Regions from separate parts of the Streptomyces sp. NPDC094034 genome, predicted to be linked through region 2. Evidence: riboswitches for the same ligand, from Rfam matches in the RefSeq annotation. Region 2 holds a riboswitch; each other region holds the start of a gene.
What was found. A riboswitch is a leader RNA that binds a small molecule or an ion and turns the genes downstream of it on or off. The one in region 2 is predicted to bind cyclic di-AMP.

Region 1 (3,797 bases), on a different contig from region 2:
CCAGCACGCGCAGATAGGCCAGCACATCGCGGACCTCCTTGCGCTCGTAGAAGCGCACTCCTCCGACGACCTTGTAGGGCAGGCCGACGCGGATGAAGATCTCCTCGAAGACACGGGACTGCGCGTTCGTACGGTAGAAGACCGCGACATCGCCCGCCTTGGCCTCGCCCGCGTCCGTCAGCCGGTCGATCTCATCGGCGACGAACTGCGCCTCGTCGTGTTCCGTGTCCGCGACATAGCCGGTGATCTGGGCGCCCGCGCCGGCCTTCGTCCACAGATTCTTCGGCCGACGGCTCTCGTTCCGCTCGATGACGGCGTTGGCGGCGCTCAGGATCGTCTGTGTGGAGCGGTAGTTCTGCTCCAGCAGGATGGTCGTCGCGTCCGGGTAGTCCTCCTCGAACTGGAGGATGTTACGGATCGTGGCGCCCCGGAAGGCGTAGATCGACTGGTCGGCGTCTCCGACGACACACAGCTCGGCCGGGTCGTGCTCCTCGCCGGAGGGGCCCACCAGCTCGCGTACGAGGGTGTACTGCGCGTGGTTGGTGTCCTGGTACTCGTCCACCAGGACATGCCGGAAGCGCCGCCGGTAGTGCTCGGCGACATCGGGGAACGCCTGGAGCAGATGGACGGTGGTCATGATGATGTCGTCGAAGTCCAGCGCGTTGGCCTCGCGCAGCCGCGCCTGGTACATCCGGTAGGCCTCGGCGAGCGTCTTCTCGAAGCCGTCGGTGGCCTGGTCGGCGAAGGTCTCCTCGTCGATCAGCTCGTTCTTCAGATTCGAGATCTTGGCGCTGAAGGACTTGGGCGGGTAGCGCTTGGGGTCGAGGTCCAGATCACGGCAGACCAGGGCCATCAGACGCTTGGAGTCGGCGGCGTCGTAGATGGAGAACGACGAGGTGAACCCGAGCCGCTTCGACTCGCGCCGCAGAATCCGCACGCAGGCGCTGTGGAACGTCATGACCCACATGGCGTTGGCGCGCGGGCCGACGAGCTGGCCGACGCGCTCCTTCATCTCGCCCGCGGCCTTGTTGGTGAACGTGATCGCCAGTATCTGACCGGGGTGGACACCGCGGTTGCCCAGCAGATACGCGATCCGGTGGGTCAGCACCCGGGTCTTGCCCGACCCGGCCCCGGCCACGATGAGCAGCGGCGAGCCGGTGTGCACAACGGCGGCACGCTGCTCCTCGTTCAGCCCTTCGAGCAGCGCGGCGGGGTCCACGACCGTGCGCGGGGCGCCGCCCCGGTGGTACGGGTCCCGCGCCGGAGGCGCGTCGTAGGCACCCTGGAAGAGGTCGTCCGGCACCTGCTCCGGTGCGTGCTCGGCGTCGTCCTCGGGCGGCGGTGGATGCTCGTCGCCGGAGGGCTGGAGGTCCGCCAGGAAACTGTCGTCAAAGAGGCTGCTCATCGCTTTCCGAGTCTAGGCCGCCGCACTGACACACCGCGCCCGCCTTCGGGATTCCCCGGCATTCCCCCGGCCGCTGTCACCCTCGCCGCACCCCCCGTCGCCCTCACCGCGGGCGGCACCTCGGTCACTCATCGTGGCGGAAAGGCGTCACCGACCCCCTTCGCACATCGCACGCGCAAATGGTCACGAAAATGTATCGGGCATTTCGGCCATCGTCCTTCACACCAGCACCACACTTTGGCTAGCGTGCTCGATCAGGCAGCCCGTACCCCCAACGGCGACCCACGCCAAGCGGGCAGCCCACGCCGAATTCGGACTTTCCCGAAGAAAGTTCGGAACCGGGGACCCACACTGCACAACCGGGGTGAATCGGGCCTTTCGCTCAAGGCCCGTAGGGCAGCCTTCCGTTCCGCCCGAACCCGACAGCTAACCCGGTAGGCGGTCCACGGAAGGAGATGCAGACCTTGGCGTCGCATCGCAAGCCGCGCAGTCTCAGCGGAGTACGTACCGCCTCTCCCGCCGTCGGGCTCACGACAGCCGCGCTCGCCTCGGTCACACTGCTCTCGACGCAGAGCGCGAGCGCCACGCCCGTCGAGCCGAAGCCGTCCATGGAAGAGGTACAGAAGAAGGTCGACGATCTGTATCGCCAGGCCGGAAGCGAGACACAGAAGTACAACAGGGCGAAAGAGGCCACGCAGAAGCAGAAGCGCGCGGTCGACCGCGTGCTCGACGAAGTCGCCAAGCGCGCGGACAAGCTGAATGAGGCCCGGCGTACGCTCGGCTCGTTCGCGGCCGCGCAGTACCGCGAAGGCGCGGTCACCCCGACCGCCGCCCTGCTCTTCGCGGACAGCCCCCAGGCGTTCTTCGAGCAGAAGCAGGTGACGGACCGGCTGACGGAGCGTCAGCGCGGAGTCCTCACCGACTACCAGACACAACAGGCCGCCGCCGCGAAGCAGCGGGCGCAGGCGTCGAAGGACCTGGAGTCGCTCACCGCCTCGCAGGCCGCGCTGCGCACCAGCAAGCAGAGCGTGCAGCAGAAGCTCGGCGCGGCGCGTGCGCTGCTGTCGAAGCTGACCACGGAGGAGAAGGCGCGGCTGGCCGCGCTGGAGCGCAAGAAGGAAGAGGAGGCCCGCCGCAAGGCGGAGGCGCGGGCCAAGGAGGAGGCCCGCGCGAAGGCGGAGGCCGAGCGCAAGCGCAAGGAACGCCAGGCCCAGAACAACCCGCCGACCGATACGAGCACGGGCTCAGGGACGGGCTCGGGCCAGAGCGGCACAGGCTCCGGTACGGATACCGGCAGCGGCACCGGGACGGGCACGAGCGGCGGCACGGGAGCCTCGGACGGCAGCTACGCCACCAAGACCGCCAAGGTCCTCTCCTTCGCCCGCGCCCAGATAGGCAAGCCGTACGTCTGGGGCGCCACGGGACCCAGCTCGTACGACTGCTCGGGCCTGACGCAGGCCGCCTGGAAGGAGGCGGGCGTGGAGCTGCCGCGTACCACCTGGGAACAGGTGAAGGCCGGCACGCGCGTCGCGACCGACGATCTGCTCCCCGGTGACCTGGTCTTCTTCTACGACGACATCAGCCATGTCGGGATCTATATCGGCGACGGCATGATGATCCACGCCCCCAAGCCGGGCGCGAACGTCCGCGAGGAGTCGATCTACTACATGCCGATCTACGGGGGCGTCCGCCCCGCCTGACGGGCGGTCAGCGGTGCGGGGACGCAGCACCCACGCGCCCTCGGGCAATAACTTCAGAAAGTACCGCCACACAAAGAACTTCCACCGCGGAACCTTACGTCTGACCTTATGAAAATCGCGCGGAGCAGAGCCAATGGCCTGCCGGCCGGGGAACCTTCGCGCGATGAACTGAGGTCCTCAGGCGTGCGGCCCGGCGCGGCGCTGGTCGGTCACCGCCTCGCGCCCCCTCGTGCCGCGGCCTGAGGCATGGTTACGACGTAGGGAAGTTCATGCATTTTCGAAAGACGATCCCCGCGATCGCTCTCGGTGTGGTGTCGCTGACGGCTCCCCTCGCCGTCGCGGGTACCAGCACCGCGGCGACGGCGCTCGAAGCGACGGCGGCGGATTCCTCCCAGGTAGAGGACACCACGCTCACCGACGGCAACGGCAAGCCCGCCGGCGCCCTGTCGGCGAAGGCGGGATCAGGGACCGGCAAGGTGTTCTCCACCGGCGAGATCACCGGTGAGCGCTTCTCGTCGATCGGCCTCAGCTGGAAGAAGGAGTCCGCCGTCGACGACGGGCTGACCGCCGAGACGCGGGTCCACCGCAACGGGGCCTGGGAATCATGGCGGGAGGTCCCCCTGGAGCTTGACGAGGGAGTGGCCGAGGAAGCGAAGCGGGCCGGCGCGCCCGCCTTCTACACGGACGACGCG
Region 2 (3,797 bases):
TGCTCGATGACGGCGAGGACGGCCTTCTCGACGCCCTTGCCCTGGTAGCGGTTCTGGTCACCGTCGCGGAGCTCAAGGGCCTCGAACGCACCGGTGGAGGCACCGGAGGGGACAGCAGCACGACCCGTGCTGCCGTCGTCGAGGCCGACCTCGACCTCGACCGTGGGGTTGCCTCGGGAGTCGAGGATTTCCCGGGCTACGACGACGTCGATGGACGGCACGAGCATCTCCTTCTGGGATGTGACGCTTGGAGTGCAGGGTCTCATTGGCCTTGCGACACGAGACTATCCGGCGCGGGGTCATCGGTCGGCCGGTGCCCGCCACCTAAGACGGAATGGGGCCCGATTCCCCCACGCCGGAGCCCGCGGGGGCCGGGTACGCGGGAGGGTGGCGCCGGGTCCGCGGGTGAGCGGGAGCCGCGTCCGCGGGTGAGCGGGGGCCACAGGCGAAACCCCGGCCCGGCGCGTACGGGGGATTACGCGCCGGGCCGGGGCGGTCTCGGGTGGGGACGGTCCCGAGGGGCTCCGGTGGGGACTGACCGGGGGGGCTCCGCTGGGGACGGTCCCCGGAGACTCCGGTGGAGACGGTCCCCGGGGGCTCCGCTGGGGACGGTCCCGAGGGGAGAGCGGTCCCGGTTCCGGATACGGCCCGGACGAGGCCGGGTGGGTCAGCTCAGGTGGAGCTGCTGGCCCGGGTAGATCACGTCGGCGTCGCTGACGATGTCCTTGTTCAGGTCGTACAGCTTCTGCCAGCCACCCTCGACGTCCTCGGCCTTGGCGATCTTGGAGAGGGAGTCACCGGGCTTGACCTTGTACTCGCCGTCACCCTTCTTGATCGTGGTGGGACGGCTCTCGCCGCGCGAGGCCGGCTGGGCCGCGCCGCGCGTGGTCTCCTGCTGCTTCGGCTGCGCCTGCTGCTTGGGGGCCTGCCGCTGCGTCGGCTGCGACTTCTTCTGGGTGGGCCGGCTGGGCTGGGTGCTCTCGGTGGCGGAGCCGCCGTCGTACGCGGCCCTGGACAGGCCCACGCCGCAGTTCGGCCACGCGCCCTTGCCCTGGCCGGCGAGGACCTTCTCGGCGACGGCGATCTGCTGGGACTTGCTGGCCTGGTCGGCGCGGGCGGCATACGCGGTACCGCCGTAAGCGGCCCAGGTGGACGGCGTGAACTGGAGGCCGCCGTAGAAGCCGTTGTCCGTGTTGATCGACCAGTTGCCTCCGGACTCGCACTGCGCGACCTGGTCCCACTCTGCGGCGGTCGCGGCGGAGGCCGAGGTCGCACCGATCAGCGGGGCGGCGACGGCTGCGCCGGTGACCCCGGCGAGCGTGGCATAGCGGACGGCCTTCGACGGGCGGCGGTGCTTGCCCTTGCTGGAACGCAGCAGCATGGAACATCTCCCTCACCGACGCCTACGAGGTCAGCTGTCGGGTTCGGGCCAAGTGAGTTGCCCGGCCGTGTGCTCTGTCGCACACGGCTTCACCCCAAGCCGGTCCTCGGTCGTCTGTCGACGGCCGGAGCCCGGCGCGAACCTTTGGGTCCCCCGCTCCTGCCTACGGCGCATGACGCGTCGGTTGCTCCCCCCGACCGACGGCAGGATTCGGCGTGACGGTCGACGGGGCCCGCGGTGCGAGCGGTTCAGACCGTAATCACAGGTCCGCCCATTGTTCAAAGGAGAACATCAAGGAAAAATCGCCCTTACCTCCCCCTTGGATGACCCCATTTACGCAGGTGAGAGACGAAACGACCCAACCGCCGGAGCAAAAGGCCCCAGTTGCGGCGAAGAGACCCTTGTCTCACTTTCGCAGAAGTGGACATAGGGCCTCTAACTGCCTCTACTTCACGCCCAGATCAAGGGTCTGGCCAGGGAAGATCAGGTCAGGGTCGGCGCCGACGGTGTCCTTGTTCGCCTCGTAGATCGCGGACCACCCGCCGGGCACCTCGCGCTCGTCGGCGATGAGCCAAAGACAGTCACCGGCGCGGACGGTGTACTCACCATCCAGCGCGCCCGCGCCTTCCGTTTCGCCCGCGGAGCCGCCCGCCGAACCATCCGCCGGGCCGCCCGTCGCACCACTCGTCGCGCCATCCGCCGCGGCGTTGGCGTTACGTGTCGATCCGTCACCGCGCGAGGCATGACGGCCGGATTCACGCTCTTCGCCCGAATTGCCCGGTGCGGAGTCGTCCGGGGCCGCGTCGCCGCGGTGCTTGCCCTTGGCGGCGCCCTGACCGGACCCGGCGGACCCGGCGGAGCCGGAGGACTCGGCGGGAGCGGGCTCCTTCGTACCGTCACCGTTGGAGGCCGAGGCGTCCGGCGAGGCCGAGGAGCCGTCCGACGGGGACCCGGCCTTCCCGGATGTCCCGGACGGCTCAGGAGTCGCCTCAGATGTCTTCTCCGGCGTCGCCTCCGTCGCCGTCCCCGGCGTCGTACCGGGATCCACGCGCGGCGCGGGACTGCCCTCCGTCAGCCCGGCGACCGCGGCGCAACTGGCCCACGCCCGCGGCCCCTGCGCTTCGAGGATCCTCTCGGCTATCGCGATCTGCTGCGAGCGGCTGGCGAGGTCGGCTCTGGCCGCGTACTCGGCGCCGCCGAAGTCGTCCCAGGTCTCCTGGGAGATCTGGAGTCCGCCGAAGAAGTCGTTGCCGAGGTCCGCGCTCCACATGCCGCCGCTCTCGCACTCGGCGACACGGTCCCAGGTGGACGCGTCCGCCGCACTGGCACCGGCGGCACCGAGCAGCGGAATGGCGATCGCCGAGCCGGTCACCCCTGCCGCGACGATCAGGGCGGGGGCCTGGCGAGGTCGACGGTGTCGGCCGTTCCCGGAGCGCATGTGATTGCCTTCCGTGTGACTGATGTTTCGACTGGTGCGTGTGGCGGCTGAGTTTTCGAGAACGTAGCGGTACTCGAACTCCTGTCACAAGTCGATGCAGCGGAGATCACGCGAAAGTCACAGTCTTGACGGTCCGTCAGAAATCGTCAGTCGGACAATGGCGTGAACTGCACCGGAAGCGTGCGCAATCCACGCATGATGAGCCCTCCGCGCCAGCGCAAATCGGCAGGATCTCCCGCAAGCCGCACATCGGGCAGCCGGGTCAGCAGGGTGGCGAGCGCGGTCTGCCCCTCCACCCGGGCGAGCGGTGCGCCGAGGCAGTAGTGGATGCCGTGTCCGTATCCGAGGTGCTGATTGTCACGCCGGGAGAGGTCGAGCGTGTCCGGATCCGCGAAGCGCTCGGGGTCACGGTCGGCGGCGGCGAGGACGACCAGCACCGGATCGCCCGCCGCGATCAGCTGTCCGCCGAGCGTCAGGGGCTCGGTCGCGTACCGCCAGGTGGCCAGCTCCACGGGACCGTCGTACCGCAGCAGTTCCTCGACCCCTGTCGCGAGCAGTCCGGTCTCCCCCGCCCGGAGCGAACGCTGGAGCAGCGCGCGCTGCTCGGGATGGCGCAGCAGGGCGAACATGCCGTTCCCGATCAGGTTCACGGTCGTCTCGAAACCGGCGAACAGGATGATGAAGGCCATCGCCGCGGCCTCGTTCTCGGTGAGATGTTCCCCGTGGTCGCCGGCCCGGATGAGTCCGGAGATCAGATCGTCGCCGGGATCGGCCCTCTTACGGTGGATGAGGTCGGCGAGATAGCCGCGCATCTTCTTGACCGAGCGCCCGACTCCGCCGCGTGGTCCGCCGGCGTGCCGGATCATCATCCCCGCCCAGTCGCGGAAGTCGTCCTGGTCCTCGCGCGGCACCCCGAGCAGGTCACAGATCGCGTAGATGGGGAGCGGGAACGCGAAGTCATGAATCAGGTCCGCCTCG
Region 3 (3,797 bases), on a different contig from region 2:
TCTGGTCGAGGAGGCGGGTGCGAAGCCGCTCGCGGGTCTCGGGGGTGAGCCCGAGGCCTTCGGTCAGATAGCGGTCGGTGCCGCCCCAGGTCTTCTCGATGGTCTCGAAGGCCGTCGCGAGGTATTCGGCGCGAGCGTCGAAGAGCGGGCTGAGTAGTTCCATCACCTCCGAGGACATCCCGGTGGGGGAGTTGTCGCTGCGCCGGATCGGGTAGCGGCGGTGCGGGTCGTTCGACTTGAGGTAGTCGGCCTCGACCGCCTCGGGCTCCACCCCGACCGCGAGCAGGGTGATCGCGATGGAGAGCCCCGCCCGGTCCTTGCCCGCCGCGCAGTGCATGAGCGCGGGGACGCTGTCCGCGGCGAGGGAGTGCAGGACGCGGCTGTGCTCGGCGGTGCGTTCCGTGATGATCGTGCGGTACGAGTCGATCATCCGGGTCGCCGCTCTGCCGTCCGAGAGGAGCGAGCGCAGCTGGTCGAGATCGCCGTCCCGCACCATCCGCCAGAACTCGGCGCCGTCCGCCGGGTCGGTGAGCGGCAGATTCACATTGCGTACGCCGGGCAGCTCCACGTCCGCGCCGTCGAGCTTCAGATCGGCGGCATTGCGGAAGTCGAAGATCGTGTGCAGGCCGAGGGAGGAGAGGAAGGCGGCATCGGCCGGGGTGGCGTTGGCGAGATGTCCGCTGCGGAAGAGCCTGCCGTGGGCCACCCGCCGGCCGTCCGTGGTCGGCAGTCCACCCACATCGCGGAAGTTGCGCACGCCGGACAACTCGGGCTCTGTCGACGGGACCTGCGGCAGCTGCTGCGTCACGGCGTGCTCCTCCGTGTCTGCCGTCGGCGCGGCTCGCCGACGATGTCGACCTCTGACCCTACGACATTTGTTCCTCAGGCAACCTGTGGCAATCGGCCCGGCTCCGGAGGGGTCAGAAGCGCATTATTCGGACACCTCGCGCCGATGAATCGCGGATGAATACCACCCACATGCGCATCTGTCCGGAATGGGTGATTCCGGACAACCTGCCCCGGTCGCGGGGGAGATGGCATCCGGCCCGTGAGCAGGATCATATCCGTGACGTTGCGTGGCGGTGTCGGGAGGGGGAATTGCTGCTCCGTAAGGTAATTGGAGACCGGAATCCACGCAGGGTGACCGAATATCCCGAGCGATATCCGAAACGGGTGCCACCGCCCGAATACAGCATCTTGTTCCGGCCGTCCGGCTCGCTTACCTTCAGCCTCAATCCAAGCGGATCGCCGAATCCTGCCGCCGCTTGGAATTCGCATCCACTCATCAACGCGTGGCAGGAGCGGGGGACCCAGGTAGAACGCCGATCCGGAAGTTCGGACGGCTCGGGGTGAAGTCGCGCACCATGCGCGGCCGGGCAGCTCCAGCCCGAACCCGACAGCTCACCTCGCAGGCGCCGGAGAGGAATTCGCCATGCCCTCGAAGGGTAAGCACCGCCGTCCCAAGTCCAATTCGATCTCGCGCGGATTCATCGCCGCGGGCACGGGTGGCGCGGCAATCGCGCTTCCGCTCATCGGCGCCACCGGCGCGCACGCCGCGGAGAAGGCGGCCCCCGCCGCCGCTCCGCAGGCCGCCCCCGCCTCCGCGCTCCAAGCCGAGAATCTGTCCGGCGCCCAGCAGCGGGCCGAGACGAAGCAGACCGCCATCCAGGCCGCCACCAGGGTCGCGAGGACCTACACCGTGGTCTCCGGCGACTGTCTCTCCACGATCGCCGCCGACCACCATGTGCGGGGCGGCTGGCATCGGCTGTATCGGGACAACCGTGAGGCCGTCGGCGACAACCCGTCGCTGATCCACCCCGGCCTGGAGCTGACCCTCGGCGGGCGGGCCGCGGCGAGCGCGCCGTCCGAGGCTCCGGCGGAACCCTCCAACTCCTCGGACGACTCCGCCCCGTCCGCCGACGTCACTCCCTCGGACGACTCCTCCACTCCCTCGGACGACTCCGCCGCTCCCTCGGACGACTCCTCCGCTCCCTCGGACGACTCCTCCGCTCCCTCGGACGACTCCTCCGCTCCCTCGGACGACTCCTCCGCTCCCTCGGACGACTCCGCCGACTCCTCGTCCGCCGACTCCTCGTCCGCCGACTCTTCGTCGAGCGGTTCGACCGAGGAGCCCGCCGCCCCGGCCACCGAGGAGGCCCCCGCCGCCGACACCGCGGAGCCGAGCACCGGTTCCGGCTTCACCGCGCCGGTCGACGGACCGACCTCCACGCCGTACGGCGCCGCCGGCTCCAGCTGGTCCAGCGGCTACCACACCGGTGTCGACTTCTCGGCGTCCTCGGGCACCCCCGTGAAGGCGGTCAGCGACGGTACGGTCGTGACGGCCGGCTGGGGTGGCGCGTACGGCAACCAGATCGTCATCCAGCACAGCGACGGCATGTACTCGCAGTACGGTCACCTGTCGTCCCTGGAGGTCTCCGCCGGCGAGAGCGTCAGCGCGGGTCAGGAAATCGGACTCTCCGGTTCCACCGGCAATTCCACTGGACCGCACCTGCACTTCGAGATCCGTACCGGCCCCGAATACGGCTCGGACGTCGACCCGGTGGCCTACCTCCGGCAGAACGGCGTGAACGTCTGAATCACCGGATCACGTCAACTCAATCCGCTGCCCGGCACTTTCCGTGCCGGGCAGCGGCCGTTTCCGCCTATTCCCGCTTGGCCGAAACTTGACCGATGGCATATCTCACCCGCCGTCAACCCCTCCTTACGGTCGCGTAGGTCACATCTGCCGGTGGATGATGTGGTGCTGTGGCAGACGATTCGAGATCAAGAAGAAATGGCGTACTCGGGTCGTACGCGGCGATCGGCGACAGCTTCACGGAGGGGGTGGGAGACCCGGGCCCCGACGGGATGTATGTCGGCTGGGCGGACCGGCTCGCGGTCCTGCTCGCCGACCAACTGCCGGTCTCCGGTGCGACGGCGGACACCGTCCACGGCGATTTCCGGTACGCGAATCTCGCCGTACGCGGCCGGCTCCTCGACCAGATCGTCGATGAACAGATACCGCGCGCGAAGGAACTCGCCCCGGATCTCGTGACGTTCTGCGCCGGCGGCAATGACATCATCCGGCCCGGCACCGACCCCGACGATGTCGCCGAGCGTTTCGAGCGGGCCGTCGCCGATCTCTCCGGTGCCGTCGGCGCGGTCATGGTGACCACCGGCTTCGACACCCGGGGCGTACCCGTGCTGCGCCATCTGCGCGGCAAGATCGCCACCTACACCGCCCACGTACGGGCCATCGCGGACCGCTACGACTGTCCGGTGCTCGACCTCTGGTCGCTCAAGTCCGTACAGGACAGGCGGGCCTGGGACGGCGACCGGCTGCATCTCTCACCCGAGGGACACACGCGTGTCGCGCTGCGCGCCGCGCAGGTGCTCGGCCTCGATGTGCCCGCCGACCCGGACCAGCCGTGGCCGCCGCAGCCGCCGCGGGGGACGCTGGAGGAGCGGCGCGACGACATTCACTGGGCGCGCGAGTATCTGGTGCCGTGGATCGGGCGACGGCTGCGCGGCGAATCCTCCGGTGATCATGTCGAAGCGAAGCGTCCGGACCTCTTGCCCCTCAAACACTGACGCCCAGAGCGGATCCGGCCGGTCCGATCCCCGCCGGGATCCGTTCCAGCACCCCTCCGGCGAACACGTCGTACAACGGCAGTGTCTCCAGATGGACATAGCCGATATGGCAGTCGCACACCGCCAGCGGGCACGCCCGCGGAGCCAGCGCCCGCCGGTAGGACCCGTCGTAGAGATTGCCCAGCTCGGCGCGGACGAAGTGGCAG
Region 4 (3,797 bases), on a different contig from region 2:
GCCGAGCGAGCGCAGATCCTCGCCCTGGCCTCTGCGGGCCCGCTCCTGCCCCAGTCTGACCAGGCCGCGCAGGACCTTGAGATGGGCTTCCGTACGGCGCTGGGCGGCGCGCGCGGCGCCCAGCGGCTCCAGCAGCAGCCGCACCTCAAGAAGGTCCGCCGCCTCCTGCTCCGTGGGCTCGGCCACACAGGCGCCGACATGGCGGCGGGTGGTCACGAAGCCCTCGGACTCCAGGGTGCGCAGGGCCTCGCGCACCGGGACGCGGGAGACGCCGTAGCGCCGCGCCAGCTGCTCCTCCGTGAGCCGGCCGCCACGTTCGAATACGCCGGAGACGATGTCGTCGCGAATCGCCGTGCATACCGAGTGCGCGGGAATGCGCATGTCCGAACCTCCGCCTTAATACGCGCGAAACGCAGCCGATCGACGCCTGTTCCGTGACTCTATTGCAATCATCGAGAATTTCCGATGGGTGCCCGTAATCCATGGATATCTTTTGGCCAGCGGAGGGCGGCGGACACGGGTGGAACACCGAAGGCCCCGGCGTGCGCCGGGGCCTTCGGGTGGCGGAGTGGTCAGACGTTCACGCCGTGCGCGCGCAGATACGCGACGGGGTCGATGTCCGAGCCGTAGTCGGGGCCCGTCCTGGCCTCGAAGTGGAGGTGCGGCCCGGTGGCGTTGCCGGTCGCGCCGGAGAGGCCGATCAGCCGGCCCGGGGTGACGCTCTGGCCGACGGCGACACCGATCGACGAGAGGTGGCCGTACTGGGTGTACGTGCCGTCGCTCATCCGCAGCACGATGTTGTTGCCGTAGGAGCCGCCCCAGCCCGCCTCGACCACGGTGCCCGTCCCCACGGCGACGACAGGCGTGCCGGAGGCCGCGCGGAAGTCGACGCCCGAGTGGCTGCCGGAGGACCAGAGCGAGCCGCCCGCCCGGTATCCGGTGGTGACGTACGAGCCGGCGATGGGGAGCTGGAAGGCGTTGAGGCGTTCGCGCTCCGCGGCCCGCGCCGCGCGCTCCTTCTCGGCACGGATCTCCTTGGCGCGGGCCTCCGCCTCGCGTGCCGCCTTCGCCTTCGCCGCGGCTTCCGCCTCGGCCTCGGCGGCGGCCCGGGCCTGCGCGTCGGCCTGGGCGTCGATGACGCCGGCGAGGGAGTCGTTGATGACCAGGGCCTGCGCCAGTCCGGTCCCCCGGGCGGCGGCCACGTCGGTGTCGGCGGCGAGCGCCGGGGAAGCGGCGAGGGTGCCGATGACGCCGGTGGCGGTGAGAGTCGCGGCGCCCGCGACGTGCGCGCTCCTGCGGATCGTACGGCCGCGGGCACGATGCTTCCCGGTGGCACGGGTGAACGCCATGGAATGGCTGGTCCTTTCCTTCCTTCTCGCCTACCGGGTTAGCTGACGGGTTCGGAGCAGGAAGGTCTCCTACGGACCCCTCCGCGTGATCGAGCCGCGAAGGCCGTCCGATTCACCCCAGGGACTTCATGGGTCCCCGGCTCCCCGGGCTCGCGCCTGACGGGGACTCGGCGATGACTGTCCGATGCCGCGGACGCGGCGTAACTGGCGAACAGCCGGACCGACGTTAAGCGGGTCGTCTTTCAATCACCAAACAGACAGGCCCCTTTGTAGCGCACACCACAGGGCAGACAGCCATTCTCACCAACAAAGAGGGACATAAAGGGAAACCCCGGCGGCCGAAGCCGCCGGGGTTCCCTGGAGAGGCCGGATCAGCCGGTGACGACCGTCACTTCACCGATCCCCAGGGCCGTGACCGGCTCCTTGATCTGGGCGGCGTCACCGACGAGCACGGTGACGAGCCGGTCCACCGGGAAGGCGTTGACGGCCGCGGCCGTCGCCTCGACGGTGCCGGTCTCGGCCAGCCGCGCGTACAGCCGCGCCTGGAAGTCGTCCGGGAGGAACTGCTCGACCTGGTCGGCCAGCGTGCCCGCCACGGAGGCCGCCGTCTCGTACTTCAGCGGGGCCACCCCCACCAGGTTCTGGACGGCCACATCGCGCTCGGCGTCGGTCAGCCCCTCGGCCGCGAGGGTGCGCAGCACCGTCCAGAGGTCGTCCAGCGCGGGGCCGGTGGACGCGGTGTCGACGGAGCCGCTGATGGCGAGCATCGCCGCGCCGGTCGCGCCGCCCGGGGCGTCGGGCGCGGAGGAGCGCAGCACCTGGCCGAAGGCCCGGACACCGTAGGTGTAGCCCTTCTCCTCGCGCAGCACGCGGTCGAGCCGGGAGGTGAGCGTGCCGCCCAGGCAGTACGTGCCGAGGACCTGGGCGGGCCAGACCCGGTCGTGCCGGTCGGCGCCGACGCGGCCGATCAGCAGCTGGGTCTGCACGGCGCCCGGCCGGTCCACGATCACCACGCGGCCCGTGTCGTCGGCGGTCACGGGCGGTACGGGACGGGGTGCGACGGTGTCGCCCGTCCAGGCGCCGAGAGTGTCGGCGAGGACCTCGTCCAGATCGACTCCGGTGAGATCACCGACGATCACGGCGGTGGCGGTGGCCGGGCGTACATGCGCCTCGTAGAAGGCGCGCACGCCCGCGGAGTCGATGCGCTCCACCGTCTCCTCGGTGCCCTGGCGCGGCCGTGACATGCGCGAGGACGCGGGGAACAGCTCCTTGGCGAGCTGCTTGGCGGCACGGCGGGCCGGGTTGGCGGTCTCGTGCGGGATCTCGTCGAGGCGGTTGCGTACGAGCCGCTCGATCTCGCTGTCCGCGAAGGCGGGGGCCCGCAGCGCCTCGGCGAGCAGGCCGAGCGCCTTGGGCAGCCGGGAGACCGGCACCTCCAGGGAGAGCCGTACGCCCGGGTGGTCGGCGTGCGAGTCGAGCGTGGCGCCGCAGCGCTCCAGCTCGGCGGCGAACTCCTCGGCACTGTGCTTGTCGGTGCCCTCGGAGAACGCCCGCGCCATGATCGTGGCGATGCCGTCGAGCCCGTCGGGCTCGGCGTCCAGCGGGGCGTCGAGACTGATCTCGACCGCCACCACCTGCTGCCCGGGACGGTCGCAGCGCAGCACCGTCAGGCCATTGTCGAGAGCGCCGCGCCCGGGGGCGGGGAAGGCCCAGGGGCGAGCCTCGCCCGCCGTCGGGCGCGGGTGGAATTCCATGGTCACGGCAGCGTCGGTCACTGGTCCGCCCCCTCGTGCTCGTCGGTCTCGTCTTCATCGGCGGAGGCGTCGTCGCCGTCGGCGGTGACCGGCTCGTAGACCAGCACCGCGCGGTTGTCGGGGCGCAGCCGCGCCGCGGCGACGGCGCGTACCTCTTCGGCGGTGACGTCCAGCACGCGGGTCACGGCGGTCAGCGCCAGCTGCGGGTCGCCGAAGAGCACGGCGAACCGGCACAGCTCGTCGGCGCGGCCGGCGACCGTACCGAGCCGGTCCAGCCACTCGCGCTCCAGCTGGGCCTGGGCCCGCTCCATCTCCTCCGCGGTGGGGCCCTCGGCGGCGAAGCGTGCCAGCTCCTCGTCGACCGCGGCCTCGATCTCCGGGACCTCGACACCGCCGGACGTCTTCACGTCCAGCCAGCCGAGGGAGGGGGCGCCCGCCAGGCGCAGCAGCCCGAAGCCCGCCGCGACCGCGGTCCGGTCACGGCGCACCAGCCGGTTGTGGAGCCGGGAGGACTCGCCACCACCGAGGACGGTCAGCGCCAGATCCGCGGCGTCGCACTCGCGGGTGCCGTCGTGCGGCAGCCGGTAGGCGGCCATCAGCGCGCGCGCCGGGACCTCCTCGTGGACCTCCTCGCGCAGCTGCTCACCGATGGTGTCGGGGAGCGAGCCGTCGCGCGGCGGCTGCTTGCCGTCGT

Region 1: it holds a riboswitch for cyclic di-AMP, as region 2 does, so the genes downstream of both, ABTZ59_RS30910 (C40 family peptidase) here and ABTZ59_RS27170 (transglycosylase family protein) in region 2, are expected to answer to the same signal.
Region 3: it holds a riboswitch for cyclic di-AMP, as region 2 does, so the genes downstream of both, ABTZ59_RS26435 (M23 family metallopeptidase) here and ABTZ59_RS27170 (transglycosylase family protein) in region 2, are expected to answer to the same signal.
Region 4: it holds a riboswitch for cyclic di-AMP, as region 2 does, so the genes downstream of both, ABTZ59_RS04975 (M23 family metallopeptidase) here and ABTZ59_RS27170 (transglycosylase family protein) in region 2, are expected to answer to the same signal.

What each region holds. Positions count from the first base shown of each region.
Region 1 is NZ_JBEOUD010000048.1:2,582-6,378, reverse strand. It holds gene ABTZ59_RS30915 (ATP-dependent DNA helicase) at 1-1,405, opposite strand, end outside; cyclic di-AMP (ydaO/yuaA leader) riboswitch at 1,699-1,862, shown strand; gene ABTZ59_RS30910 (C40 family peptidase) at 1,861-3,105, shown strand; gene ABTZ59_RS30905 (N-acetylmuramoyl-L-alanine amidase) at 3,375-3,797, shown strand, end outside.
Region 2 is NZ_JBEOUD010000036.1:11,328-15,124, forward strand. It holds gene eno (phosphopyruvate hydratase) at 1-227, opposite strand, end outside; gene ABTZ59_RS27170 (transglycosylase family protein) at 668-1,381, opposite strand; cyclic di-AMP (ydaO/yuaA leader) riboswitch at 1,386-1,562, opposite strand; gene ABTZ59_RS27175 (transglycosylase family protein) at 1,827-2,819, opposite strand; gene ABTZ59_RS27180 (cytochrome P450 family protein) at 2,966-3,797, opposite strand, start outside.
Region 3 is NZ_JBEOUD010000034.1:25,875-29,671, reverse strand. It holds gene ABTZ59_RS26440 (tyrosine-protein phosphatase) at 1-808, opposite strand, end outside; cyclic di-AMP (ydaO/yuaA leader) riboswitch at 1,264-1,428, shown strand; gene ABTZ59_RS26435 (M23 family metallopeptidase) at 1,433-2,596, shown strand; gene ABTZ59_RS26430 (SGNH/GDSL hydrolase family protein) at 2,767-3,591, shown strand; gene ABTZ59_RS26425 (STM4011 family radical SAM protein) at 3,581-3,797, opposite strand, start outside.
Region 4 is NZ_JBEOUD010000003.1:166,046-169,842, forward strand. It holds gene ABTZ59_RS04970 (GntR family transcriptional regulator) at 1-381, opposite strand, end outside; gene ABTZ59_RS04975 (M23 family metallopeptidase) at 573-1,349, opposite strand; cyclic di-AMP (ydaO/yuaA leader) riboswitch at 1,363-1,532, opposite strand; gene ABTZ59_RS04980 (M16 family metallopeptidase) at 1,721-3,103, opposite strand; gene ABTZ59_RS04985 (M16 family metallopeptidase) at 3,121-3,797, opposite strand, start outside.